Regions from separate parts of the Streptomyces sp. AC602_WCS936 genome, predicted to be linked through region 2. Evidence: riboswitches for the same ligand, from Rfam matches in the RefSeq annotation. Region 2 holds a riboswitch; the other holds the start of a gene.
What was found. Region 2 has a riboswitch for glycine ahead of gcvP (aminomethyl-transferring glycine dehydrogenase). Riboswitches for the same ligand answer to the same signal wherever they lie in the genome.
Positions count from the first base shown of each region.

Region 1: linked by a shared signal. The riboswitch ahead of gcvT (glycine cleavage system aminomethyltransferase GcvT) and the one ahead of gcvP (aminomethyl-transferring glycine dehydrogenase) in region 2 are both predicted to bind glycine.

Region 1 covers NZ_JAGMUF010000021.1:192,550-198,410, reverse strand. The annotation lists gene glyA (serine hydroxymethyltransferase) at 1-518, opposite strand, end outside; gene gcvH (glycine cleavage system protein GcvH) at 534-911, opposite strand; gene gcvT (glycine cleavage system aminomethyltransferase GcvT) at 1,022-2,140, opposite strand; glycine riboswitch at 2,301-2,394, opposite strand; gene KUM03_RS10870 (AAA family ATPase) at 2,575-3,243, shown strand; gene KUM03_RS10865 (enhanced serine sensitivity protein SseB) at 3,323-4,090, shown strand; gene KUM03_RS10860 (enhanced serine sensitivity protein SseB C-terminal domain-containing protein) at 4,258-5,055, shown strand; gene KUM03_RS10855 (ABC transporter permease) at 5,371-5,861, shown strand, end outside.
Region 2 covers NZ_JAGMUF010000054.1:515,541-521,401, forward strand. The annotation lists gene KUM03_RS19795 (molybdopterin-binding protein) at 10-429, shown strand; gene gcvP (aminomethyl-transferring glycine dehydrogenase) at 494-3,379, opposite strand; glycine riboswitch at 3,557-3,652, opposite strand; gene KUM03_RS19805 (PRC-barrel domain-containing protein) at 3,802-4,179, shown strand; partial or broken gene KUM03_RS19810 (DNA polymerase IV) at 4,655-5,861, opposite strand, start outside.

The sequences.
Region 1 (5,861 bases), on a different contig from region 2:
CCGGCCACGATCAGCTTCGGCTGGGTCTCCTTGGCGAGGCGCTCCACCTCGGCCATGTCGACCTGGCCGTCGTCGCCGACGTGGTACGGGACGACGTTGTAGAGCTTGCCGGAGAAGTTGATCTTCATGCCGTGGGTCAGGTGCCCGCCGTGGGCGAGGTTCAGACCCATGATCGTGTCGCCCGGCTTGAGCAGCGCGAACATCGCCGCCGCGTTGGCCTGGGCGCCCGAGTGCGGCTGCACGTTGGCGTGCTCGGCGCCGAAGAGCGCCTTGACCCGGTCGATGGCGATCTGCTCGACCACGTCGACGTGCTCGCAGCCGCCGTAGTAGCGGCGGCCCGGGTAGCCCTCGGCGTACTTGTTGGTGAGGACCGAGCCCTGGGCCTCCATGACCGCGACCGGAGCGAAGTTCTCCGAGGCGATCATCTCCAGGGTGGACTGCTGGCGGTCCAGCTCGGCGTCGACGGCGGCGGCGACGTCGGGGTCGAGCTCGTGCAGGGGTGTGTTCAGAAGCGACATGCGGTCCGTGTCTCCTCAGCCGGCGGTGAAGGCGGTGTACTCGTCGGCCGAGAGCAGGTCGGCCGGCTCGTCCGTGATCCGCACCTTGAACAGCCAGCCGCCCTCGAAGGGCGCGGAGTTCACCAGCGACGGGTCGTTGACGACGTCCTCGTTGACCTCGGTGATCTCACCGGAGACGGGGGAGTACAGGTCGGAGACCGACTTGGTGGACTCCAGTTCGCCGCAGGTCTCGCCCGCGGTCACCGAGTCGCCGACCTCGGGGAGCTGGACGAAGACCACGTCACCGAGCGCGTTGGCCGCGTGCTCCGTGATGCCGACCGTCGAAGCGCCGTCCTCGGCGCCCGACAGCCACTCGTGCTCCTTGCTGTAACGCAGCTGCTGGGGGTTGCTCATGGCCTGAATTCTCCTGTACGCGGGGGAGTGCTGATGAAGGGGGGACTGCGGAAACCGCTGGTGATCAGCGAGAACGCGCGCGGGACGGCGAAGGTCCCGCCGCCCAGTGTCTACTTCTGGCGCTTGTAGAACGGCAGCGCCACGACCTCGTACGGCTCGTGGCTGCCCCGGATGTCCACGCCGACACCCTCGGTGCCCGGCGCCGCGTGCGCGGGGTCGACGTACGCCATGGCGATCGGCTTGCCCAGCGTCGGGGACGGCGCGCCGGACGTCACCTCGCCGACCACCTCGCCGCCGGCGACGACCTGGTAACCGGCGCGCGGGACCCGGCGGCCCTCGGCGACCAGGCCGACCAGGACGCGGGGAGGCTCCGAAGCGGCGCGCTCGGCGGCCTCGGTCAGCGCGGCGCGCCCCACGAAGTCGCCCTCCTTCTCGAACTTCACCACCCGGCCGAGCCCGGCGTCGAAGGGCGTCAGGGCGGTCGTCAGCTCGTGCCCGTACAGCGGCATGCCCGCCTCCAGGCGGAGCGTGTCCCGGCAGGACAGGCCGCACGGGGCCAGCCCGGCGCCCTCGCCCGCCTTGGTCAGCGCCTGCCACAGCTCGACGGCGTGCTCGGGCTTCACGAACAGCTCGAAGCCGTCCTCGCCGGTGTAGCCGGTGCGCGCGATGAGCGCAGGGACGCCCGCGACGGTGCCGGGAAGGCCGGCGTAGTACTTCAGACCGTCCAGGTCGGCGTCGGTGAGGCTCTTCACGATGGCCGGGGACTGAGGGCCCTGTACGGCCAGCAGCGCGTACGCGTCCCGGTCGTCGCGCACCTCGGCGTCGAAGCCGGCGGCCCGCTCGGTCAGCGCGTCCAGCACCACCTGGGCGTTGGAGGCGTTGGCGACCACCATGTACTCGGTGTCGTCGAGCCGGTAGACGATCAGGTCGTCCAGGATGCCGCCGTCCTCGCGGCAGATCATCGTGTAGCGGGCACGGCCCGGCTTCACGCTGCCGATGTTGCCGACCAGCGCGAAGTTCAGCAGATCGGCGGCCTGGGGGCCGGTGACCGTGATCTCGCCCATGTGCGAGAGGTCGAAGAGCCCGGCCCGGGTGCGCACCGCGACGTGCTCGTCGCGCTCGGAGCCGTAGCGCAGGGGCATGTCCCAGCCGGCGAAGTCGGTCATCGTCGCGCCCAGCGCGCGATGCGTGGCATCGAGCGCGGTACGGCGGAGTTCTGTGCTGCTCATCGGTCGGTCGTCTCCCAGGACAGGACGGCACGGGCGAGGTCGTTCCTCCCCATCTGTCATCGGAACCTGAGAGGTTCGCCACGACCACCGGAGTACGGCGATCAGGGCTTGCACCTTGGGTGGGGCCGCCGTCTCAGGGCGGCCCGCTTTTCAGATGTGCCTCGCCCGCGCGGTAACGGTGCCTGAGAGATTCAAGGGAGGGACTTGCTCCTTCGGCGCCCCGGCGCGGCCGGGGACTCTCCCGCGCGGATTCAAACGGCCGGTATGCAGTTGGCGCCGCCATCATTGCACGCCGCCCACGTCCGTGGGCAGACCGATATCTGTAACCGGCCTGTGGCAGTAAGCGCACGAAAACGCGAGACCTGCGCATTACCTTCTCTTTACACTCGACGGGGACGGTAACTCGTGAACCGCCCCAGGGGAGGACGATCACGGTGAACAGGACCACGGCGTACGCCACGACCTCGGGTCTCGCGCTGCCCAAGCAGCCCGTCGCCCCGGCACCTCAGGCGTGCGCCGAACTGCCCGCACCCGTCGTCCGCGACCTGAGGGACCGCGGCGGCCGCAGCCCGCACGCCCTGCTCTTCGGACCCCGGGACCTGGTGGTGATCACCGGCCTGCCCGGCAGCGGCAAGTCCACGCTGATGGAGCGCACCGTGCGCGGCCGGCGCATCGACTCCCAGGACACCCGTGACCGCTGGGACCGCCGCATGCCGCGCTTCCTGCCGTACGCCCTCTACCGCCCCCTCGTCCGCCTCGCCCACTACGCCGGACTGCGCGAGGCGCTGCGCTCCGGTGAGGGTGTCGTCGTGCACGACTGCGGCACGCAGTCCTGGGTGCGCGCCTGGCTGGCCCGCGAGGCCCGCCGCCGCGAGGGCACCCTGCACCTGCTGCTCCTCGACGTCGACGCCGACGACGCGCTGGCCGGCCAGCGGGAGCGAGGCCGGGGCGTGTCCCGGTACGCCTTCCTGCGGCACCGCACGGCCAACACCCGCCTGCTGCGCGCGGTGACCGAGGGCACCCTGCCCGCGGGCTGCACCTCGGCCGTCCTCCTGGACCGTGCCGCGGCCGACACGCTCCACCGGATCGCGTTCACCGGGTGACGCACCGTAGGGCCGCACACCCGAACGGGTTAGCCTTTTCAGCCACAGCAGCGGTACCAGGCAGGCGGTAGGCGGACAGATGGACTTCCCGGCACAGGCGCACCCCCACCCGCACGGCGGATGGCCCGGCAACGAGCTGGAGGAGGTGCTGTCCGCCTCCCTCGGCGTCCCGTCGGCCGGCGGCCGGATCGTGGAGGTGCTCGGCCGCAGCTTCCTGTGGATACCCCTGCCGAACGGCGGCGGCCCGCACAGCGGCCCCCTCGACCTGCCCTCGCTGGAGATCGACGGCCAGGCCTACGTCCCGGTGTTCAGCTCCGAGGAGCAGCTCCGCCAGGTCGCCGGCGCGCAGATGGGGTACACCGTCGCCCCGGCCGTGGAGTTCGCCCGGGGCCTGCCCCCGCAGGTCGGCATCGCCGTCAACCCGGACGGCGTGGTCGGCATCCCGCTGCCGCCGCCCGCCGTGGCCGAGCTGTGCCGAGCCGGCCGCACCCCGCTGGACGGGCCCGCGTCCGGCGGCCGGGTCCGCCTCTTCGAACCGGACTGGCAGGACGACCCGGTGGACTTCCTGGCCGCCGCCTCCGCCGAGTTCGCCGCGACCGGCGTCGTCCGCACCGCCCGCCGCTGCATGGCCGCCATCGAGACCGCCGACCCGGTGGTCTTCGTAGGCGTCGAACTCACCCACTGGGAGGACGACGCCCGCACCCTCCCCCTGGACGCCCTCGGCCGAGCCCTCACCAAGGCCCCCCTGAAGACCCAGGTCAACCTGGTCCTCCTGGAGGCGGCCCAGGACCCGGTCTGCGACTGGCTGCGAACGAACGTCCACCCCTTCTACGACCGGGACTTGTAATCGCCGGGTAGGGAATCGCACCCAAGGGGCGCGGGGAACTGCGCGCGCAACCACGACGAACCCGCACCCGCCAACGCACACCACCCCCCGAGCTCATAGGCGCCCCCCACCCCGCGGAGCCTTAAGCTGGGTTCACAACCGGGGAACTTCTCGAAGGGGCGATACACGTGAGCGCCAGCGGCACCACGACCGGACAGGTCGAGCACATGCTGCGCCAGGTGACCCCCGGGCGCTACGACGCTTACGAGGCCCTGCTCCGCGCGCTCGCCACCCCCACCTCCGGCCAGGTCTGGATGCTGCTCTGGCACGGCCAGGCCGGCTCCCCGGACGCCCAGTACGGGAACATGGAGGTCGACGGCTTCGGCTACGCGCCCTGCGTCACCTCCGCCCAGGAGCTGTCGGCCAGCGGCTGGAACCGGTCGTACGAGGTGGTCGACGGCCTGGAGGCGGCCCGCGCCCTCTACCCCGACCACTACGGCCTGTGGCTCAACCCGCACGCCCCCGGCGGCGGCGTCGGCATCCCCTGGCTGGATCTGCGCCGCATCGCCTCCGGCCTGGACCGCCAGCCCGCCGGCCCGCTGCGGCTGTCCGAACCGGCCATCGAGGTCCCGCAGTTCTACGCCCTGCTCGCGCAGAACGCCCACCGCACCCCCGCGGTCCGCGCGTTGCGCCGCGCCTGGGTGCAGCCGGCGCTCGGGGCGCCGTACCTCGCCATCGGTCTCGACGTGTACGACACCTCCCCGCCGGCCGTCGACGCGGTGCGCGCGATGATGCAGCAGTCCGTCGGCGCGGTCCCGGACGGGCTGCCCGTGTCGACCGTCGCGATGACCGACGCCCACGACCCGGTCGCCATGTGGCTGCGTGCCAACGCCCGCCCGTTCTACGACCGCGAGGCCCACGCGGCCGCCCCCGCACAGGCACCGGCGGGCGGGTACGGATACCCTCCGGCCCAGGGCCGGTACTGACCGCCCGGCGACTCCTCCCGTCCGCGGTGGACGGACATCTTCGCGCGTAGACGAAGGCGGATGGCACCACTGTGCCACCGATGCCCCAACTCGTCCGCGTCCGGCCCCCGTTACCCACTGTCCGGATAACGGAACACCTCGAACAGCATCACGGTTGCGCATCCATTCCCCGTCAAGTCTGGCTACAGATCGCCAAAGCGTTGAAGACTCCCGCACCAAGGGGTGGTTGTTCGCCCCTGTGTACGACGGACTGATCACGCCGCTACAGCGGCAAGTGCGGGCCGGCTACCGCCGGTTGAGAGGGGTCCCTGCCAGATGACGGCACCATTGCACGAGCCGACCGCGGAGGCGGCCCCGAGCGCGGCCGAGGAAGCGGCGGTTGCCGGCGGCGAGGCCAAGGCGGTTCAGGGGCGTTCCCTCGGCCGCATCGCCTGGGAGCGCCTGAAGCGGGACAAGCTGGCCCTCGCGGGCGGCATCGTCGTGCTCTTCCTCATCGTCGTCGCGATCCTCGCGCCCCTGATCACCTCGCTCTACGGCCAGGACCCCAACGAATTCCACGAGGACCTGATCGACCCGCTGTTCGGCACGCCCACCGGCTCCCTGGGGGGCATGAGCGGTGAGCACTGGCTGGGCGTCGAGCCGGTCAACGGCCGCGACATCTTCGCCCGCATCGTCCACGGCGCCCGGATCTCGCTCCTCGTCGGCTTCCTGTCCGCGATCGTGGCCGTGATCATCGGTACCGTCCTCGGCGTCCTGGCCGGCTTCTTCGGCGGCTGGGTCGACGCCCTCATCAGCCGGATCATGGA
Region 2 (5,861 bases):
GTGCCCTCCATGAGCCTGAGCATCCGCAACCAGCTCCCCGGCACCGTCACCGCCGTCACCCCGGGCGAGGCCATGGCGACGGTCAGGGTCCGCCTCTCGGGCGGCCAGGACATCACCGCGGCGATCACCCGGGACGCCGCCGACGATCTCGCGCCGGCCGCCGGGACCGCCGTGCGCGTCCTCGTGAAGTCGACGGAGGTCTCCCTGGCGACCGGCCGCGTCGAGGGCCTGTCCATCCGCAACCGGCTCCCGGGCACGGTCACCGCCCTCACCGCCGGCCCGGCGATGGCCTCCGTGCGCGTCGCCGTCGAGGGCGCCGAACTGACCGCCGCGATCACCAGGGAGGCCGCCGAAGACCTCGGCCTCACCGTCGGCACGCCCGTCGTCGCACTGGTCAAGTCGACGGAGGTGTCCCTGGCGACGGTGTGACCACGCGACGGCGAAGGCCCCGCCCGGTCCCCAGCGGGGGCCGGACGGGGCCTTCGCCCCGGGCTCAGTCCTCGTACGCGTCCAGCGGCGGGCAGGAGCACACGAGGTTCCGGTCACCGAAGGCCTGGTCGACGCGGCGCACCGGCGGCCAGTACTTGTCGGACGCGGACACGCCGACCGGGAAGACGGCCTCCTCGCGCGTGTACGCGTGGTCCCACTCGCCGCCCAGCGCGCCCGCGGTGTGCGGCGCGCCCCGCAGCGGGTTGTCGTCCGCGGACCAGGTACCGGAGCCGACCTTCTCGATCTCCGCGCGGATGGCGATCATCGCCTCGCAGAAACGGTCCAGCTCGGCCAGGTCCTCGGACTCGGTCGGCTCGATCATCAGCGTGCCGGCCACCGGGAACGACATGGTCGGCGCGTGGAAGCCGTAGTCGATCAGCCGCTTGGCGACGTCGTCGACGCTCACGCCGGTCGCCTTGGTCAGCGGGCGCAGGTCGATGATGCACTCGTGCGCGACCAGCCCGCCGGGGCCGTTGTAGAGCACCGGGAAGTGCGGCTCCAGGCGCTTGGCGATGTAGTTGGCGGACAGCACGGCCACCTGCGTGGCGCGCTTGAGCCCCTCGCCGCCCATCAGCCGGACGTACGACCACGAGATCGGCAGGATGCCGGCCGAGCCCCACGGCGCCGCCGAGATCGGACCGACACCGGTCTGCGGGCCGGCCGCGGGCTGCAACGGGTGGTTGGGCAGGTACGGCGCCAGGTGCGACCGTACGGCCACGGGGCCGACGCCGGGACCGCCGCCGCCGTGCGGGATGCAGAACGTCTTGTGCAGGTTCAGGTGCGAGACGTCGCCGCCGAAGTGGCCCGGCTTGGCGAGGCCCACCAGGGCGTTGAGGTTGGCGCCGTCCACGTAGACCTGGCCGCCGGCGTCGTGCACCTGGGCGCAGATGTCGGCGACGTGCTCCTCGAAGACGCCGTGCGTGGAGGGGTACGTGATCATCAGCACGGACAGCTCGTCGCGGTGCTTCTCGATCTTGGCGCGCAGGTCCTCGACGTCGATCTCGCCGTCCTCGGCGGTCTTGACGACGACGACCTTCATGCCGGCCATCACGGCGCTCGCGGCGTTGGTGCCGTGCGCGGAAGACGGGATGAGGCAGACGGTGCGCTGGTCGTCGCCGTTGGCGCGGTGGTAGGCGCGTACGGCGAGCAGGCCGGCGAACTCGCCCTGCGACCCGGCGTTGGGCTGGAGCGAGACCTTGTCGTACCCGGTGACCTCGGCGAGCCGCTCCTCCAGCTCACGGATGAGGGTCAGGTAGCCCTGCGCCTGCTCGGCGGGCGCGAAGGGGTGCAGCGCGCCGAACTCGGACCAGGTGACCGGCTCCATCTCGGTGGTCGCGTTGAGCTTCATCGTGCAGGAGCCCAGCGGGATCATGCCGCGGTCCAGCGCGTAGTCGCGGTCGGCGAGGCGGCGCAGGTAGCGGAGCATCGCCGTCTCGGAGCGGTGCTGGTGGAAGACCGGGTGGGTGAGGAAGTCGTCGGTGCGCAGCAGCGCCTCGGGCAGCGTCTCCTCGGTGTCCGCGTCCAGCGCCTCGATGTCGCCCTCGACGCCGAAGGCGTTCCACACGCCGCCGACCTGCGCGCGGGTGGTGGTCTCGTCGCAGGCGAAGGACACGTGGTCGGCGTCGACGAGGCGCAGGTTGATGCCGTTCTCACGGGCGGCGTGGACGATCGCGTCGGCCCGGCCCGGCACCCGCGCGGTCACCGTGTCGAAGTAGGCGCCGTGCACGATCTCGATGCCGCCGGAGGCGAGGCCCGCGGCGGTGATCGAGGCGTAGCGGTGGGTGCGGCGCGCGATGGCCCGCAGCCCCTCGGGACCGTGGTAGACGGCGTACATGCCGGCCATGACGGCGAGCAGCACCTGCGCGGTGCAGATGTTGCTGGTGGCCTTCTCGCGGCGGATGTGCTGCTCGCGGGTCTGCAGGGCGAGGCGGTAGGCCTTGTTGCCGTCGGCGTCCACGGAGACGCCGACGAGGCGGCCGGGCAGGCTGCGGGCGAACTTCTCGTGCACCGCCATGTAGCCGGCGTGCGGCCCGCCGAAGCCCATCGGCACACCGAAGCGCTGCGTCGTACCGACGGCGATGTCCGCGCCCAGCTCGCCGGGCGAGGTGAGCAGCGTGAGGGCGAGCAGGTCGGCGGCGACGGTGACGAGGGCGCCGAGCTCGTGTGCCCGGTCGACGAGCGGCTTGATGTCGCGTACGGCACCGGAGGCGCCCGGGTACTGGATCAGGACGCCGTTGATCTCGCGCTCGGCGACCTCGGCGGGGATGCCCTCGCTCAGGTCGGCGACGACGACCTCGACGCCGGTCGGCTCGGCACGGGTCTGGATGACGGCGATGGTCTGCGGCAGGGCGTCCGCGTCGACCAGGAACAGGCCCTTCTTGTTCTTGCCCATGCGCCGGGACAGGGCCATCGCCTCGGCGGCGGCGGTGCCCTCGTCCAGCAGCGAGGCGCCGGAGGTGGGCAGGCCGGTGAGCTCGGCGACCACCGTCTGGAAGTTCAGCAGGGCCTCCAGGCGGCCCTGGGAGATCTCCGGCTGGTACGGCGTGTACGCGGTGTACCAGGCGGGGTTCTCCATGACGTTGCGCAGGATCACCGGCGGGGTGAAGGTGCCGTAGTAACCGAGGCCGATCATGGAGTCGAGGACCTGGTTGCGGTCGGCCAGCGAGCGCAGCTCGGCCAGCACCTCGGCCTCGGAGCGGGCGCCCGGCAGGTCCAGCGTGTCGGCGTTCTTGATCACATCCGGCACCGCGGCGGCCGTCAGCTCGTCGAGCGAACCGTAACCGACCTGCGCGAGCATCTTGGCCCGGGCCTCGTGGTCGGGGCCGATGTGGCGCTGCTCGAACGGCAGTGCCTGTTCGAGTTCGGTGAGCGGGGTGCGATGGGCGGTCATTGCGGAGGCCTCCTGGTCTGACGACCTTCGAGGGGCACCACGGCGCGGGTACCCGGACGGCCTCCCCCTCTGTCATCTCGACCTGAGAGCTTCACCGGGCGGACCCGAGGGCCCTCCCGGCTTTCACCGTCGGTGAGAGCGGAAGCCGTCGACACCCGCTCTGCTTTCCAGAGTGACCTCGTCCGTGCGGTACGTGAGCCTGAGAGATTCCGGGGAGGATTTGCTCCTTCGGCGCCTCCGGTGATGTCCGGAGGACTCTCCCGCACGGGGTCAGCAGCCGCTGTCAGGGTACCAGCGAGGCCGCCGCACGGACCTTCGAGTGGCCGACCGCCCTTATGTGCTCTTTCGTTAGTACTACGGATGATTTCGGCGGCTGGCGGGTCGGCTGGTGCACGACCCCAGTACGATCATGTGGAGGGCCCGTGCGTACCGAGATAGACCCGCGCAACCTGATCGGCCGCAAGGCGTTCGACCGCAACGGCACCCGGATCGGCACCGTCGACGAGGTCTACCTCGACGACGCCACCGGCGTCCCGGAGTGGGCGGCCATACGCACCGGGCTGTTCAGCAGGGACGCCTTCGTGCCCCTGGAGCCGAGCGAGCTGGTGGACGGGACACTGCGCGTGCCCTTCGACCGCGCTCTGATCAAGGAGGCGCCCGACTTCGGCGTCGGCCGCCACCTCTCTCCGGAGCAGGAACTGCAGCTCTACCACCACTACGGCCTCGACGTCGCCGCCCCTCCCCCGCCGCCCGACCACGACTTCGGCAAGCTGGCCGGCCAGGACAAGGAGGACGCCTGACGGTCCGGTCCGTACCGCCGCCCCGCGGCACCCACCGTCAGCCGGAGGCCGGCCGCACGGGACCCACCGGCCCGCCCCCGGCGTCGGGGCCCGGGCAGGACTCCGCGCCGGGGCCCGGGACGGTCACCACGTCAGGGCCCGGGAGGGCCCCCACGTCAGGACCCGGAGCCGTCACCGCGCCCGAACCCGGAGCCGTCACCGCGCCCGAACCCGGACACACCTCCGCACCGGAACCCGGGGCAGTTCCCGCGTCAGGACCCGGACAGGCCCCAACGTCAGGACTCGGGGCGGTCCCGGCGCCGGAACCCGGAGAGACGTCCGCGCCGGGCCCCGGGGCAGTCTCCGCGTCGGCGCCCGGACCGGCCCCCACATCAGAGCGCGGGTCGGTCCCGGCGTTGGAACCCGGGTACGTTCCCGTGTCGGGACTCGGGCCGATCTCCGCTTCGGAATCCGGGGCTGTTTCCGCACCGGTTTCCATGGGCCCCGTCCCGGCCGTCCCGGGTCTTCGCGCGACCGGCGCGACCAGCGGCAGCGGGTCCGCCGGTGTCAGATCCGGGTCGTCCACCGGGAAGGTCCGCACCCGGCCGGTCCCCGAGTACGGCGTCTCGAAGCGCACCGTGACCCGGCCCAGACCGCTGCCCTGCACCCAGCCGTGCCCGTACTCCGTGTGCCGCACGTCGTGCCCCGCCGGCCACCGGCGCTCACCGGGCGCCGGACGGTGCTCCTCGGCCGGCTCGGCCTCGGGCTCCTCGGCGAGTTCCTCGGCCGGGTCTCCCGCCGCCTGCGCGAAGAGGTCCTCCTGGGTGTAGTCGGCGAGGCCACTGACGCCGACCCCGAGCAGCCGTACGCCGCCGGTGGTGTCCACCAGGTCCAGCAGCCGGGCCGCCGCCTCCCGCACCACCGCGGGGTCGTCCGTCGGCCCGCGCAGGGTCTCCGAGCGGGTCAGCGTGGAGAAGTCGTACCTGCGCACCTTGAGGACGATGGTCCGGCCGGACAGTCCGGAGCCGCGCAGCCGGCGCACACACCGGTCCGCCAGCCGCCGCACTTCCATGCCGACCCGTGTCCGGTCGTGGATGTCGACGTCGTAGGTGTCCTCGACCGACACCGACTTGGTCTCCCGCTCGGCGACGACGGGCCGCTCGTCACGCGCCAGGGCCATCGCGTACAGGGCGTGCCCGTGCGCCTTGCCCAGCAGCCGTACGAGCTCGTCCTCGCCCGCCTCGGCGAGCTCGCCGACCGTGGTGATGCCGGCCCGCCGCAGGTGGTCGCCGGTGGCCGGTCCCACGCCGGGCAGCGTCCGCACGGACATCGGCTCCAGCATGGCCCGCTCCGTACCCGGCGGGATCAGGACCAGCCCGTCGGGTTTGGCCTCCTCCGAGGCGATCTTGGCGAGCATCTTGGAGGCCGCCAGCCCCACCGACCCCGTGAGTCCGGTGACGGTGCGGATGTCCGCACGGAGCCTCGCCCCCGCCAGCCGCGCGGAGTCCGCGTCCCAGGCCGCGCCCCCCGCCTCCAGGTCGACGAACGCCTCGTCCAGGCTCAGCGGCTCCACCAGCGGCGACAGCGCCCGCAGGAGCCGCATCACCTGCTCGCTGATCGTCCGGTACAGCTCGAAGCGCGGGACGAGGTACGCGGCGTTGGGAGCCAGGCGCCGGGCCTGCCCCATGGGCATCGCCGAGTGG